2 regions of the Ralstonia edaphi genome follow, and region 1 is predicted to be linked to the other one. Evidence: riboswitches for the same ligand, from Rfam matches in the RefSeq annotation. Region 1 holds a riboswitch; the other holds the start of a gene.
What was found. Region 1 has a riboswitch for glycine ahead of R2669_RS01170 (D-amino acid dehydrogenase). Riboswitches for the same ligand answer to the same signal wherever they lie in the genome.
Positions count from the first base shown of each region.

Region 2: another riboswitch for glycine. It lies ahead of gcvT (glycine cleavage system aminomethyltransferase GcvT); the one in region 1 lies ahead of R2669_RS01170 (D-amino acid dehydrogenase).

Region 1 is NZ_CATWHI010000001.1:244,662-252,632, reverse strand. It holds gene R2669_RS01180 (bifunctional sugar phosphate isomerase/epimerase/4-hydroxyphenylpyruvate dioxygenase family protein) at 1-1,773, shown strand, start outside; gene R2669_RS01175 (porin) at 1,895-2,959, shown strand; gene R2669_RS01170 (D-amino acid dehydrogenase) at 3,029-4,282, opposite strand; glycine riboswitch at 4,428-4,533, opposite strand; gene eutC (ethanolamine ammonia-lyase subunit EutC) at 4,598-5,398, opposite strand; gene R2669_RS01160 (ethanolamine ammonia-lyase subunit EutB) at 5,419-6,801, opposite strand; gene chrA (chromate efflux transporter) at 6,926-7,971, shown strand, end outside.
Region 2 is NZ_CATWHI010000014.1:475-8,445, reverse strand. It holds gene R2669_RS24765 (L-serine ammonia-lyase) at 1-134, opposite strand, end outside; gene gcvP (aminomethyl-transferring glycine dehydrogenase) at 284-3,223, opposite strand; gene gcvH (glycine cleavage system protein GcvH) at 3,292-3,672, opposite strand; gene gcvT (glycine cleavage system aminomethyltransferase GcvT) at 3,720-4,847, opposite strand; glycine riboswitch at 4,977-5,104, opposite strand; glycine riboswitch at 5,117-5,214, opposite strand; gene R2669_RS24745 (hypothetical protein) at 5,615-5,941, opposite strand; gene R2669_RS24740 (UvrD-helicase domain-containing protein) at 6,215-7,971, shown strand, end outside.

The DNA.
Region 1 (7,971 bases):
ATCTTCGAAAACGATCTGCTGAACTTCGACGGCTCCCCGGCCCGCGTGCGGCAGATGGCGGCCGACCTTGGGCTGGCGATCCTGCTGTACCAGCCGTTCCGCGATTTCGAGGCCATGCCGCATGAGCTGTTCGCCCGAAATCTCGCCCGCGCCGAGCGCAAGTTCGACGTGATGACCGAGCTGGGCGTCGAGATGGTGCTGGTCTGCAGCAACGTGCAGGAGTTCGCCATCGACGATCCGGCGCGCGCGGCGGACGACCTGCGGCAGATGGCAGACGCAGCGGCGCGGCGCGGGCTGCGCGTAGGTTATGAGGCCCTGGCCTGGGGGCGCCACACGCGAACCTGGCGCCAGGCGTGGCAGATCGTACGGCAGGCTGACCACCCTGCGCTGGGGCTGATTCTCGACAGCTTCCATACGCTCTCGCTGGGCGACTCCCTGGAGGGTCTCAGCGATGTGCCGGCAGACAAGCTCTTCTTTGTGCAGTTTGCGGATGCCCCGAAATTGTCGATGGACGTGCTGTCCTGGAGCCGGCATCACCGCAACTTCCCGGGGCAGGGCGATCTGGCGGTGACGGACTTTGCGCGCGATTTGCTTGCCGCGGGCTATACGGGGCCGCTGTCACTGGAAGTCTTCAATGACGAATTCCGCTCGGCGCCCGCGCGGCTGACCGCGCTGGACGGCATGCGTTCGCTGCTCTGGCTGGAGTCCGAAGCTGGCGGTGCGGAGCTGCCGGCGGCGGCCCGGTTTGAAGGCGTGGATTTCCTGGAGTTTGCGGTGGATGCCGCGGCGGGCCGGGAGCTTGAAGCGCGCCTGCGCGCGCTGGGTTTCGCCTTTGCCGGACACCACCGCTCCAAGGCCGTTGACCTGTATCGGCAAGGCCGCGTCAACGTGATCCTGAACATGGAGCAGGACAGCGCGGCGTCGGAGCATTTCGAGTTGCACGGGCCCTCTGTCTGTGCGATCGGCCTGAAGGTGGACGATGCCGAGCGCGCCATGGCACGCGCGCGCGAGTTGTGCGCCCAGGAATGGCGCGGGCCGGTCGGGCCGAGGGAGCGCAGCATTCCGGCGCTGCGCGCCCCGGACGGCACGTTGCTCTATCTGATCGACGATCGCCAAGCCGATCGCAGCATCTACGAGAACGATTTTGTCTTGCTGCCGCAGGTGCAGGACGAGGCAGCAGGGTGGGCATCGATCGACCACGTTGCACAGGCGCTGCCGGCGCATCGGCTCGACAGCTTCGTGCTGTTCTACCGCGCCATCTTTGGCATGCACGCTGAAGCGATGCAGGAGATTGCCGACCCGTACGGTCTCGTGAAGAGCCGGGCCATGGTGAGCCCCGATCGCAACGTGCGGATTCCGCTCAGCGTGTCGGAAAGCGGGCGTACGGCCACCGGCCGGTTCATTGCCGCCTACGCGGGCTCGGGCGTGCATCACATTGCCTTGCGCACCGAGCGGCTGTTCGAAACCATTGAAGCCATCGACCGCGGTGCCGCACGTCTGCAGCACGTGCCGGAGAACTACTACGACGACGTCGCTGCCCGGCTCGGGCTCGACGATGCACTGGTCACGCGCCTGCACGACGACGGCCTGCTCTACGACCGCGACCCGCACGGCGATTTTCTGCACACCTACACCGAACCGTTTCGCGAGCGCTTCTTCTTCGAGCTTGTCCAGCGCAACGGCTACCTCGGCTACGGCGCCGCAAACGCCGCCGTGCGCATGGCGGTGCAGGCGCAACTGAGCCGAGGCGCCACCACTGCGGCTGACCACTGAGTCACGAGAATTCTGGCGCTCACGGTTGTGCGGCCGTGCGCGCTATCCACGCAACACCGCGGTTGCCCGGACAGCCGTCGCACATCCATACCCATCACACCAAAGAGGAGACAAGGGAGCCATGAACAAGACAATGATTGCCGCATTGGTGCTCGGAGCCACGAGCGTGCCAGCGGCAGCGCAAACCGCGAGCGGTGTCACGCTCTATGGGCTGATCGACACCACGATCCGCTACAGCACGCACGAAAACGCGGCAGGCAACAGCAATCTGCAGATGATGGACGGCGTGCTGACCGGCAGCCGCTGGGGCCTGCGCGGCACCGAAGATCTGGGCGGCGGCACCAAGGCCATGTTCATCCTCGAATCGGGCTTCTTCCCCGATACCGGCGGCAGCCAGCAGGGCGGACGTCTGTTTGGGCGCACCGCGGTGGTGGGCCTGGAGGGCGACTACGGCAAGCTGTACCTGGGACGCCAATACACGCTGGCGCATGAAGTGCTGTCTTCGTATGAGGCGATGGCGTTCGCCAACAACTCCATCGTCGGCTATCAAGGCGGCAACTACACCGGCCTGCGTTACGACAACACGGTCAAATACATCAAGTCGTTCGGCGGCCTGCAGCTTGCCGGCGCATGGACGTTTGGCGAGGCGGCTGGCAGCTTCAGCAAGAGTTCGGCCGGCGCCGGCTCGATCGTCTACAGCATGGGGCCGGCTGAAGTGGGCGCCGTGTACCAGGTCACGCGCGATGTGTCATCGGCGTTCTTCGGGGCGGTGCCGGCAGCGCAGGCCAGCAAGCAGACGGTCTGGGGTTTTGGCGGCAAGCTCGATACGTCGATTGCCACGTGGTACCTCGGCTATACGAACAGCCGTCTCGACGTGGCCGACTACAAGAACCAGGCCGCCTATGTTGGTGCAAAGGTGCCGATCTCCGGCGCACTGAGCTTCATCGGCACCGTGCAGTACGACTGGATGAAACATCTTGATGCCAGCGGTAAGCGCCTGACCACCGCTGGCATGCTCGACTACGCCTTCAGCAAGCGCACCGACGTCTACGCCGAAGTGGACTACACCCGCCTGCAGGGCGCCTGGGTTGCCCTGAACAGCGCGGCCGCATTCAACAATTCGGGCAACACGTATGGCAACAACTCGCGGTTGGGCGTGATGCTGGGCGTGCGGCACAAGTTCTGATCGCTTGGTTCATTCCCGCAATGAAAAAAAGCCCGCCAGTGTTCCGGCGGGCTTTTTTTCATGCTGCGATCAATGCAGCGGGCAATCTCGCGAGATCACCTCGCCCACCATGGCAGCGGTCGCGCCAGACAGCGTCCAGCCCAGATGCCCGTGGCCCGTGTTGTAGAACACGCGCGCGTGCCGCCCACGGCCGACGCGCGGCATCATGTCCGGCATCATCGGGCGTAAGCCGGCCCATGGCACCACGCGCGACGTGCCAATCGCAAAGTTGCGGCGCGTCCAGGCCACCAGCGGTTCGATGCGGTCGGCGCGGATGTCGCGATTGTAGCCATTGAACTCTGCCGTACCGGCCACGCGGAAGCGGCCCGCGCCCAGCCGGCTTGTCACGATCTTTGCGCTCTCATCGAGCAGGCTGACCCACGGCGCGCCTTGCACGCTGGCATCGTCGTCCAGGTGGACCGTGATCGAATAGCCCTTGACCGGATACACGTTGATGCGATCGCCCACCAGTTGTGCGATATGCCGGCTGCCCACGCCTGCGCACACGACCATCGCATCTGCGGCAAGGTCCTGTACGACATTCGCCGAGCTGGTGGAAAGGCGGTCATCGAGTGTGGTTTGCAACAGCAGGCGCACGCCGCTTTCGGTGGTTTCCACACCGCGCACATCCACGCCGTGCATGAACCGCACGCCGCGCTTCTCACACGCCTGCGCCAGGCCACGCGTGAACTTGTGGATGTCGCCCGTGGCGTCGGATGCGGTGAAGTAGCCGCCGTAGTAGTTGCCGCGCAGCGTCGGCTCAATGGCGGCAATCTCCTCGGGGCTCACGGCGTGGCGCTCAAGCCCGCCGGCGACGAGCAGGGCGTTGGCCTTGCCTGCTGCCGCAAAGCTGGCCTTGTCGTGATAGACGTGCAGGATGCCGCGCTTCTGCAGGTCGAAATCGATCTGCTCCCGTTCGGCCATCGCAAACAGATGCTTGCGTGCCTCGATGGCCATGCGGGTGGTTTCGATGGTGTTGCGGCGGTAGTGCGCGATGCTGGCGACGAACTCGCCGATCCACGAATACTTGTGCCACGAGGGCTTGGGGTTGAGCAGCAGCGGAGCGTCGTTGCGCAGCATCCATTTGATGCCCTTGAGCAGCGTGCCGGTGCTGTTCCAGACTTCAGCGTTGCTGGCGGAAAGCTGGCCGCCGTTGGCGAACGAGGTTTCCATGGCCGGATACAGGTGGCGGTCGAGCACCGTGACCTGATAGCCGAGTTGCGAAAGCGTGTAAGCGGTAGTGACGCCAGATATGCCGGCGCCGACGATGACGATGTGCGTCATGGCGGTCCCTATGGAGTGATGTCATGACCGGACGATCCGGTCGGCTCACCCCATCTGTCTTGGGACCTGAGAGCTTGGGCATCAGCAGCGCTGGCGCCTTCCCCTTCGGTGGGCGCGCGCGTGCACGCCTCTCTCCAGATTCGCAGTCGACGCCACAGTCCTTTTGCCTGAGAGTTTCCGGGGTGGTTGCTCCATCGGCGCCGGGCGTTACGCGTATGCGCGTTGGGCCCGGTCTCTCCTGCGGCGTGTTGCAGCTGTCGTTGGTACGTCAGCCGCGCCTGCGTGCTGCCGGTGTGGGCAGCGGGAGGGAGTGTGTCATGGGTTCTGACGTTCGGCAAGTCGGGCTGTACCCGAGGCAACAGCAGAAACGGGTGGGGTGTCGTCCTTCAGGTCGACGCCGCTGCGGCCGAGCGCCAACGCGCCGTTGAGCAGGAACACCAGCCGGCTCGCCGCCTGGTCATAGGTCAGGCCTGCCGGCCGCACATTGGAAATGCAATTGCGCTCCGCATCGGAGCGGCCAACACGCGGCGCGTAGGTCAGGTAAATGCCTAGGCTGTCAGGCGAACTCAGCCCCGGTCGCTCACCGATCAGCATCACCACCTGCCGCGCGCCCAGCAGCGCACCGATCTCATCCCCCAGCGCAACGCGGGACTGCTCGGCGATAACCACGGGCCCGATCGACCAGTCGCACGGCAGACGCTCGCGCACGCTGCACAGCAGGGGCACGGCATGGCTCTGCACCGCCAATGCGGAGAGCCCGTCTGCAATCACGAAAACAACGTCGAATGGCTGTGCTGGCCGCAACGCGCCGAGTTTTGCGCGGCTCGCATCGTCAAGGCGGCGGCCAAGGTCGGGACGGCGCAGATACTGGGCGCGATCGGCGGCCGCACTGTGGGCCGTCACCGCCGTGAAACCCGCTTCCCCAAGTACTGCCGCCACCGCGGCGCTATCGAGCGGCAGGTGCACGGCATCGCGCGCCTGGGCATGCGCCACGCCAAAGGCGAGCACGGCGTCGGTGGTCTGGCTGTTGCCGGCGCGGCCCAGCGCGATTCGGGCGTCAGTGAAGGCACGCAGATGCGTCCACGGATTCAGCTGACCCAGCGTGTGTTTTGGCATGTTCGGCTTCCTCAGGGATTTCACAGCGCGTGAGCCAACTGCAGCAGCGGTTGCCGCGCCGTCGCGTCTTGCAGGCGGCCGGCAGCATCGACGATGCCCATGCCTTGCAGCCACGCCTCGAACTCCGGTGCGGGCCGCAGGCCGAGTGTGTCGCGCAGATAAAGCGCGTCATGAAACGACGTGCTCTGGTAGTTCAGCATGATGTCGTCAGCGCCCGGCACGCCCATGATGAATTGGACGCCCGCCACGCCAAACAGCGTCAGCAGTGTATCCATGTCGTCCTGATCGGCCTCTGCGTGGTTGGTGTAGCAGACGTCGCAGCCCATCGGCAGGCCCATCAGCTTGCCGCAGAAGTGGTCTTCCAATCCGGCGCGGATGATCTGCTTGCCGTCATAGAGATACTCCGGGCCGATGAAGCCGACGACCGTATTCACCAGCAAGGGCGAGAACGCCCGCGCTACGGCATAGGCCCGCGCTTCCATCGTTTGCTGATCGACGCCGTGGTGCGCGTTGGCCGACAGCGCGCTGCCCTGGCCGGTCTCGAAATACATCACGTTGTTGCCAACCGTGCCGCGCGAGAGGCTTTGCGCTGCGTCATGGGCTTCGCCCAGCAATGCGAGGCTGATGCCGAACCCCGCATTGGCTTGCTCGCTGCCAGCCACCGACTGGAATACCAAGTCGACCGGGGCGCCCTGGTCAATGGCGCGCACCGTGTTCGTCACGTGGGTCAGCACGCACGACTGCGTGGGAATGGCGTAGCGGTTGCGCAGCTCATCCACCAGTTGCAGCAGCGAAACGATGGCGCCGAGATTGTCCCCGGCAGGGTTGATGCCGATGGTCGCGTCGCCGCAGCCGTAGAGGAGGCCATCGATGACCGACGCAGCAATGCCTTTGGGATCATCCGTCGGGTGATTGGGCTGCAGCCGGACTGACAACCGGCCCGGCAAACCGATGGTGTTGCGAAAGCGCGTGACCACGCGGCACTTGCGGGCCACGGCGATCAGATCCTGATTGCGCATCAGCTTGCTGACCGCGGCGGCCATTTCTGGCGTGATGCCCGCGGCGACGCTCGTCAATGTCGCGCTGTCGGTCTCGTGCAGGAGCAGCCAGTTGCGAAATTCGCCCACGGTGAGCGAGGCGATCGGCTCGAAGGCCTGTGCGTCGTGCCGATCCAGAATCAGGCGCGTGACCTCGTCGTCTTCATACGGCACCAGCGCTTGGTTGAGGAAGACCGACAGCGGCACGTCCGCCAACGCCATCCGTGCGGCCATGCGTTCGCCCTCGCTGGCCGCGGCGAGGCCCGCCAGGTAGTCGCCGGAGCGCGCCGGACTGGCTTTGGCCAGGAGCGTCTTGAGATCGTTGAACACATGGCGCTGTGCGCCAATGGTGTGGGCAAAGTGCATGATGGGATACGCGGCAGAGTCCGATGACGGTGACGGCGATGCCTATCCTGCCACTTTAGTTGCCTTCCAAGCCATGGCGGCAATGTTCTAATACGCGTTTCTCAAACATCGATATCCCGCCCCGATGACCGCTTCCGCCACACCGTCCCGCACACATCAAGCGGGCTCTGCCATGGAAGTGCTGGCGGTTTTTCTCAAGCTGGGGCTCACGAGCTTCGGCGGCCCCGTCGCGCATATCGGTTACTTCCGCCGTGAGTTCGTGGAGCGCCGGCGCTGGCTCGACGACGCAACATTCACCGATCTGGTGGGGCTGTGCCAGTTTCTGCCGGGGCCTGCCAGCAGCCAAGTCGGGTTTTCCGTCGGCTTGCTCCGGGCCGGATGGCGCGGCGGTTTGGCGGCATGGTGCGGCTTTACGCTACCTTCCGTCCTGTTGCTGCTGGCTTTTGCAATGCTCGCGCCGAGCCTGGGCGGCCCGGTCGGCGCAGGCCTGATCCACGGTTTGAAGCTCGTTGCCGTTGCGGTGGTGGCGCAGGCCGTGTGGGACATGGCGCGCAAGCTCTGTCCCGACTGGCAGCGCGCAGGCATCGCGGTGATCAGCATTGCCGTGCTTGGTGCGTTGACGACCGTCTACGCGCAACTGGTCGTGATTGCGCTGGGCGCCGTGCTGGGGCTGTTGCTGTGCCGATCGGCCCGTCCGGTGCCGGCTGGCTTGAAGGCAGGGCAGGACGGCGCATTCCGCGTGTCTCACATGGCCAGCGTCGTCAGCCTGGTGCTGTTCTGCGCGCTCCTGTTTGGGCTTCCGTTGATGACGGATCTTCATTCGTGGATGCCCGCGAAGGTGTTCGACGCGTTCTATCGTTCGGGCGCGTTGGTTTTCGGGGGCGGTCATGTCGTACTTCCGCTGCTGGAGCAGCAGACAGTCGCAACGGGCTGGGTCGCGTCAAACGATTTCCTGGCCGGCTACGGCGCCGCGCAGGCCGTGCCCGGGCCGCTATTCACCTTCGCCGCGTTCCTGGGGTGGACGATCGGCCCGGGGCTCAATCACTGGGCTGGCGCCGCGCTTGCCACGGTGGGTATTTTTCTGCCGGGCCTGCTGTTGGTCATCGCGGCGTTGCCTTACTGGCAGGCGTTGCGCGCGCGTCCTTCCATGGCGGCGCTGCTTGCGGGTGT
Region 2 (7,971 bases), on a different contig from region 1:
CTGGCGACTTGCGGCATCAGGCCGTCGGCTTCGAGGCCCGAGGCGAACATCAGCGCGGCGCGCATCGGCCCGACGGTGTGCGAGCTGGACGGGCCGATGCCGATCTTGAAGAGGTCGAAAACAGAAACAGCCATGGGGTAAGGCTCCGGGGGGCGTTTTGCAAAAGGGGCGAGTCGGCTTGTGGCCGCCCGCGTTCGGGTTGTTCAGACGCAAACGGCCGCCCCGTGGTGCGAGGCGGCCGCCTGAGGCGCGGCGCGATGGCAATCGCGCTGGGTCGCCGGCTTTAGTCTTGCGCGTACTCGCTCATCGGCACGCAGGCGCAGAACAGGTTGCGGTCGCCGTAGACGTTGTCGGCGCGGCCAACCGGCGGCCAGTACTTGCGTGCGCGCAGCGATGCCACCGGGTAGGCGGCCTGCTCACGCGTGTACTTGTGCGACCAGTCATCGGCCATCACCACGGCTGCGGTGTGCGGCGCGTGCTTGAGCGGATTGTCTTCGCGGTCGAATTCGCCCGAGATCACCTTGTCGACTTCGCCGCGGATGGCGATCATCGCGTCGATGAAGCGGTCGAGTTCCACCTTCGGCTCGCTTTCGGTCGGCTCGATCATCAGCGTGCCCGGCACCGGGAAGCTCATCGTCGGTGCGTGGAAGCCGAAGTCCATCAGCCGCTTGGCGATGTCTTCGTTGCTGATGCCCGATTCCTTCTGCAGCGGACGGATGTCGAGAATGCACTCGTGGGCCACCAGGCCGTGCGCGCCCGTGTACAGCACCGGGTAGTACGGCGCGAGACGCTTGGCCACGTAGTTGGCCGACAGGATGGCCGTCTCGGTGGCGGCGGTCAGGCCCGCGGCGCCCATCATCGCGATGTACATCCACGAGATCGGCAGGATCGACGCCGAGCCGAACGCCGACGCCGACACGTTACCGATGTTTTTGCTCGCGTCTTCACCGGAAGCCGCGCGCCCCGGGAGGAACGGCGCGAGGTGCGCACCCACGGCCACCGGACCAACGCCCGGGCCGCCGCCGCCGTGCGGAATGCAGAACGTCTTGTGCAGGTTCAGGTGCGAGACGTCGCCGCCGAAGTGGCCCGGCGCGGCGGTGCCGACCATGGCGTTCATGTTGGCGCCGTCCACGTACACCTGGCCGCCGTGGCTGTGCACGATTTCGCAGACGCGCTTCACGCCTTCCTCGAACACGCCGTGCGTGGACGGGTAGGTGATCATGATCGCCGCGAGGTTCTTGCTGTGTTCGGCCGCCTTCTTCTCCAGGTCGGCCAGATCGACGTTGCCGCGCTCATCGCAGGCCACGACGACCACCTGCATGCCGGCCATCTGCGCCGATGCGGGGTTCGTACCGTGCGCCGACGACGGGATCAGGCACACGTTGCGGTGCGCTTCGCCACGGCTGGCGTGGTAGGCGTGGATGATCAGCAGACCGGCGTATTCGCCCTGCGAGCCGGCATTCGGCTGCAGGCTCACGGCGGCGTAGCCGGTGGCGGCGCACAGCATCTGCTCGAGCTGGTCGATCATCTCGCGGTAGCCGACAGTCTGGTCGGCGGGCGCGAACGGGTGGATGTTCGAAAACTCGGGCCACGTCACCGGCAGCATTTCTGCGGTGGCGTTGAGCTTCATCGTGCACGAGCCCAGCGGGATCATCGTGCGGTCGAGCGCGAGATCCTTGTCGGCGAGACTGCGCAGGTAGCGCAGCATTTCGTGCTCGGAGTGGTGCGCGTTGAACACCGGGTGCGTCAGGTACGCGCTCTGGCGGATGAGCGAGGCCGGATACGCATCGGCGACGCCCGCTTCGGTCTGGTCGAAGTCCGGCGCGCTCGCGTGGGCGGCATGCGCGAAGACTTCCCACAGCGCCACGACATCGGCGCGCGTGACGGTCTCGTCCAGCGAGATGCCCAGTCGCGCGTCGTCGATCTGGCGCAGGTTGATGCCGCGCGCCTGCGCAGCGATGTGCAGGTTGGCGGTGCGCGGGCCGGTGGCGACGGTCAGCGTGTCGAAGAAGGCATCGGCTTCCAGCGTGTAGCCGATCGCGCGCAGGCCGGCGGCCAGCGTGGCGGTCAGGCGGTGCACGCGCTGGGCGATGCGCTTCAGGCCTTGCGGGCCGTGGTAGACGGCGTACATCGACGCCATCACGCCCAGCAGCACCTGCGCGGTACAGATGTTCGAGGTGGCCTTCTCGCGGCGGATGTGCTGCTCGCGCGTTTGCAGCGCGAGGCGGTAGGCCGGGTTGCCTTGCGCATCGATCGTCACGCCGACCAGTCGGCCCGGCATCGAGCGCTTGAACGCATCGCGCACGGCCATGTAGCCGGCGTGCGGGCCGCCGAAACCGAACGGCACGCCAAAGCGTTGCGTGTTGCCGATCACCACGTCGGCGCCCCATTCGCCCGGCGCGGCCAGCAGCGTGAGCGCCAGCAGGTCAGCCGCGGCAACCACCAGGCCGCCGGCGGCGTGCACGGCGTCCGTCAGCGCCTGGTAGGTCGCCAGATCGCCCAGCAGCGCACCGTTGGCGCCCGGGTATTGCAGCAGCACACCGAACGCGTCGTGCTTGGCAGCGTCGGCCGCCGGCCCGGTCACCACTTGCACGCCGATCGGCTCGGCGCGGGTGCGCACGACTTCCAGCGTTTGCGGCAGCACGTCGTCTGCCACGAAGAACACGGTCGACTTCGACTTGCCGATGCGCTGCAGCAGCGTCATGGCTTCAGCCGCGGCGGTCGCTTCGTCCAGCATCGACGCATTGGCGATGTCCATCGCCGTCAGGTCGATCACCATCTGCTGGAAATTCAGCATCGCTTCCAGACGGCCCTGCGAGATTTCCGGCTGATACGGCGTGTAGGCCGTGTACCAGGCGGGGTTTTCGAGGATGTTGCGCAGGATGACGCCCGGCGTGTGCGTGCCGTAATAGCCCTGGCCGATCAGGCTCTTGACCACGCGGTTCTGCCCGGCGATGCCGCGCAGCTTGGCGAGGGCCGCTTCTTCGGTCAGGGGCTGCGTGAATTCGCCCAGCGGCATGCCGTCCTGGCGGCGGATGGCCGGTGGGATCACGGCGTCGATCAGCGCGGCGCGGCTGGTGTAGCCGAGCGTGCCGAGCATGGCGGTCTGCTCGTCGGCAGACGGGCCGATGTGGCGGTGCGCGAAGGCGTCGCGCGCCTCCAGGTCAGCCAACGTCGGGCGTTCGGCGGCAAGCGCCGAGGAAGCGGGGTGCGGAGCGTTCATGGCAAGGGCTCGAAATTCAGGCAAAGCGCCAATGTGCGGGTCAGGCACATCGGCTTGGGGTGACCGGCTTAGCCGATCTTGGCTTCGTAATCAGCAGCCGACATCAGGGCGTTCACGTCGTCGGCGTTGGTCGGCTTGATCTTGAACAGCCAGGCGTCGTAGGCGCCTGCGTTCACGGATTCCGGTGCGCCGGCTGCGTCGGCGTTGTTGGCGATGATCTCGCCCGAGACGGGGGCGTAGATGTCGGAGGCAGCCTTGACCGATTCGACCACGGCAATCGCTTCGTCCTTGGCAACGGCGCGACCGGCTTCCGGCAGCTCCAGGAAGACGATGTCGCCCAGCGCGTCCTGCGCGAAGTCGGTGATGCCGATGGTCAGCGTGCCGTCGGCTTCAACGCGGATCCACTCGTCGTGTTCGGTGTACTTCAGATCGGCGGGGACGTTGCTCATGAAAGGTTTCTCCGGAAGATGGGTATTTGGGAATGCAGATTCGATGTTCAGCTGACCAGCGCCTTGCCATTGCGCACGAACGGCAGTTTAACCACAGTCGCGGTCAACTTGCGGTCGCGAATTTCGACCTGTACGTCGGTGCCGATGGCCACGTCCTTGGGCAGGCGCGCCAGTGCGATGGACAGCGACAGGCTCGGGCTGAACGTGCCGCTGGTGATCTCGCCGTCACCGGCGGCGGTGATGACTTTCTGGTGGGCGCGCAGCACGCCGCCCTTGTCGCGCAGGATCAGGCCGACGAACTGCTCGCGCTGGCCGCCGGCTTGCAGCGCGGCCTTGCCGGTGAAGTCGCGTTCGCTTTGCAGGTCGACCGTCCAGGCGAGGCCGGCGTCGAGCGGGGAAACATGCTCGTCCATGTCCTGGCCGTAGAGATTCATGCCGGCTTCCAGGCGCAGCGTGTCACGCGCGCCCAGGCCTGCCGGGCGCACGCCGGCCTGCAGCAGGCGCTCCCAGACGCCCGCGATCTGCGAGGCCGGCACGACGAGTTCGAAACCGTCTTCACCGGTGTAGCCGGTGCGGGCGACCATGACCTCGCCTACGTTTTCCACGGTGACGAAGCCCGCGTTGAACGGCTTGAGCGCATCGCCCACGGCCTGCGTGCCGGGCAGCGCGGCGTAGGTCTTGGCGCGCGCGTTCGGGCCCTGCACGGCCAGGATGCCCAGCGGCTCGGCGCCCGCATTGTTGTCGGAGCGGCGCGGCGTGATGGTCACGTCGGTGCCGGCGGCGGCGTTCTGCGCGACGATCCACTCCAGGTCGGTCGGTGCCGTGCCGGCGTTGACCACCAGGCGGAACCAGTCTTCGCGGAAGAAGTAGACGATCAGGTCGTCGATCACGCCGCCCTTGGGGTTCAGCATGCAGCTGTAGAGCGCCTTGCCGGGCGTCTGCAGCTTGTCGACGTTGTTGGCGAGCAGCCCACGCAGGAAATCGCGCACGCGCGCGCCGGTGAGGTCGACCACGCACATATGCGAGACGTCGAAGATGCCGGCATCTTGGCGCACGGCGTGGTGCTCTTCGATCTGGGAGCCGTAGTTGACGGGCATGTCCCAGCCGCCAAAGTCGACCATGCGGGCGCCCAGCGAGCGGTGGATGGCATTGAGCGGCGTGTGTTGGAGCGTCATGGAATCTCTCGGCTGAGTGCGCCGCCGTGGCTTGGGCGCGGCGCATGGATCGGGAACCAGAAAAGCAAAAAGGCCACCCGCGCAGCCTGATCCCTCATGGTGACGCCATGAAGATCAACAAGCTGCGCAGATGGCCCCTCTGTCCTTGGTACCTGAGAGATTGCGAAGCGGTGCGCATAGCGGTGCGCGCCGTTCGTGAGCCCCTTCGGTGGGCGCCCGCAGTGGTCGTGCGGCGCCAGCTCTCCAGAGTGCGGTCGGACGCATGTCCGCCGATCCGCCCGGTCCTGGATGCCTGAGAGTTTTCGGGTGCTACCCCTTCGGCGGCGCCTTGCCGTGTACGGCGGGCACGCTCTCCCGGATGGATGGGCGGAATTTACGGAAGGGGGATGGGATTGTCAATTGGGGTGGACTTGGCGGTTTCGGGTTGGGGGGAGGGCTGGATTTTTTGTGCTTGTGGTCCATCCCCCTTTCGTTCCCTGCCGGGACCGACTTACTTTTCTTTGTCTTGCCAAAGAAAAGTAAGCAAAAGAAAGGCGCGCCCGAGATGGCGGAAGACTCCTTGAATTTATGTCGCAGGGAGGGGAAGGGAAAAACTCGCTTCGCTCAGACAGTTTCCCTTCCTTTTTCCTCCCTGCAACAGAAATTCAAGGCGCCATCTAGGGCAGGAACGTCAAAGGCCAAAGACAACGGCCACACCGTCGGGGCGCGGGCGGGAGCGCCTTGTTCGGGTGTGGTCGGAGTGCGGGTGTGGCTGCTCTTGCTTTGACTTACTTGCCGATTTGGCGGCTGACTTGGTTTTCCTGCTGGTTCAGCGTGCGCTGTTCCTGTTTGGTGATGTGCCCACCGTTTTGGGCGGCCATGTCACGCTCTTCCTGGCGAATCTGGCGGTCTTCCTTGTGCAGCTGGCGCGCCTGGCTCTTGGTGATTTCGCCTTCCTTCACTTCGTTGTGGATGCGCTTGTTCTGGTTGGCGAGGCGGTGGTTGACCTCGGCGCGGCGCGGGTGGTCCTTTTGCCATTGCGTCTGGGCGAAGGCGCCCGTGGTGGCAGACAGGGCGACGGCGCTGATGGCCAGGGCTTTGACGATGCGGTTCATGGTGCGTTCTCCGATGAGCGGCCGACCGATTCAGCCGCTGTCCCGTCCATAACGGCGTGCTGAGGAGCGCCGTGTACGGCGTTCGTGTAACGGCGCGTAAGCGATGTAACGCCCCTGCGAAAAGGGAGGGGCGCAAACGCATACGGTGCGGTATCGGGCACCTCCGCTGGCGCCCCGGTGAAGGGTTTGCCATCTGCTCAATCGACGCAAAAGCGCCGTGCTACCATCGCCCTCCGCTGTCGTTCCCGCCTGCTTTTTCTTCCGCCTGTCCCCATGTCTTCCGGTCTCGCCCACGGGCTCAATGCAGCCCAATCCGAAGCTGTGCACTACCTCGACGGCCCATGCCTGGTGCTCGCGGGGGCGGGCTCGGGCAAGACGCGCGTGATCACGCAGAAGATCGCGCACCTGATCCTCGACAAGGGCTTCGAGCCCAAGCACATCGCCGCCGTTACGTTTACCAACAAGGCGGCCAAGGAAATGCAGGAGCGCGTGGCCAAGCTGATGGACGGCAAGACACGCGAAGACGGCAAGCGCATTCCCATCAAGCAGTTGACGGTCTGTACGTTCCACTCCCTTGGCGTGCAGATATTGCGCGCCGAGGCTGAACACGTCGGCCTCAAGCCGCGTTTCTCGATCATGGATTCCGACGATTGCTTCGGCATGATCCAAGAGCAACTCGCGACGACCGACAAGCAGCTGATCCGCCGCGTGCAGAGCACGATCTCGCTGTGGAAGAACGGTCTCGTCGATCCGGACACCGCGATTGCCGAGGCGCTCGCCAACAACAACGTCGACGACCACCAGGCTGCGCTCGTCTACCGCAACTACGTCGCGACGCTGCATGCGTATCAGGCGGTGGATTTTGACGACCTCATCCGCATTCCCGCCGAGCTGTTCGCGCGCAATGAAGACGTGCGCCTGAAGTGGCAGAACCGCCTGCGTTACTTCCTCGTCGATGAATACCAGGACACCAACGCCTGCCAGTATCAGCTGCTGAAGCTGCTCGCGGGCGGTTCGCACCTGCGGGCGCCGGCCTTCACGGCGGTGGGCGACGACGACCAGGCCATCTACGGCTGGCGCGGCGCGACGCTCGACAACCTCAAGCTGCTGCAGACGGATTTCCCGAACCTGAAGGTGATCAAGCTGGAGCAGAACTACCGCTCCACCGTGCGCATCCTGAACGCCGCGAACGCAGTCATCGCGCAGAACCCGAAGCTGTTCGAGAAGACGCTGTGGAGCGAGCACGGCATGGGCGATGCCATCAACGTGACCAGCGCGAATGACGAAGAACACGAAGCCGAAAGCGTCGTCTTCAAGCTGTCCGCCCACAAGTTCGAGCGCCGCGCGCAGTTTCGCGATTACGCGATCCTGTATCGCGGCAACTTTCAGGCGCGCCTGTTCGAGCAGATCCTGCGCCGAGAGCGCATTCCGTATGTGCTCTCGGGAGGGCAGAGCTTTTTCGACAAGGCGGAGATTAAGGATCTGTGCGCGTATCTGCGGCTGATTGCCAATGCGGATGATGATCCTGCGTTCATTCGCGCCATCACCACGCCCAAGCGCGGCGTGGGCAATGCGACGCTGGAAGTGCTGGGCGCATTCGCGGGACAGGCCAAGGTGTCGCTGTTCGAGGCGGCGATGATGGGCGGCATCGAAGCGCAACTCGCGCCGCGCCAGCTGGAGCCGCTGCGGGTGTTCTGCGAATTCATCGTGCGGCTCTCGGACCGCGCCGCCAAGGAGCCCGCCGCCACGCTGCTCGACGAGATGATGGAAGGCATCCACTACGAGGCCTACCTGTACGACACCTACGACGAGCGCCAGGCGCAGAACAAGTGGACCAACGTGCTGGAGTTTCTCGACTGGCTCAAGCGCAAGGGCACCAAGCCGGAGAAGGATGACGACGAAGGTGACGACAAAGAGGCCACCGGTTTCGACAACGCCGATGGCCTGATGGACACCGGCAAGAACCTGCTGGAACTCACGCAGACCATCGCGCTGATCAGCATGCTCGAAGGCAAGGAAGAGGATCCGGA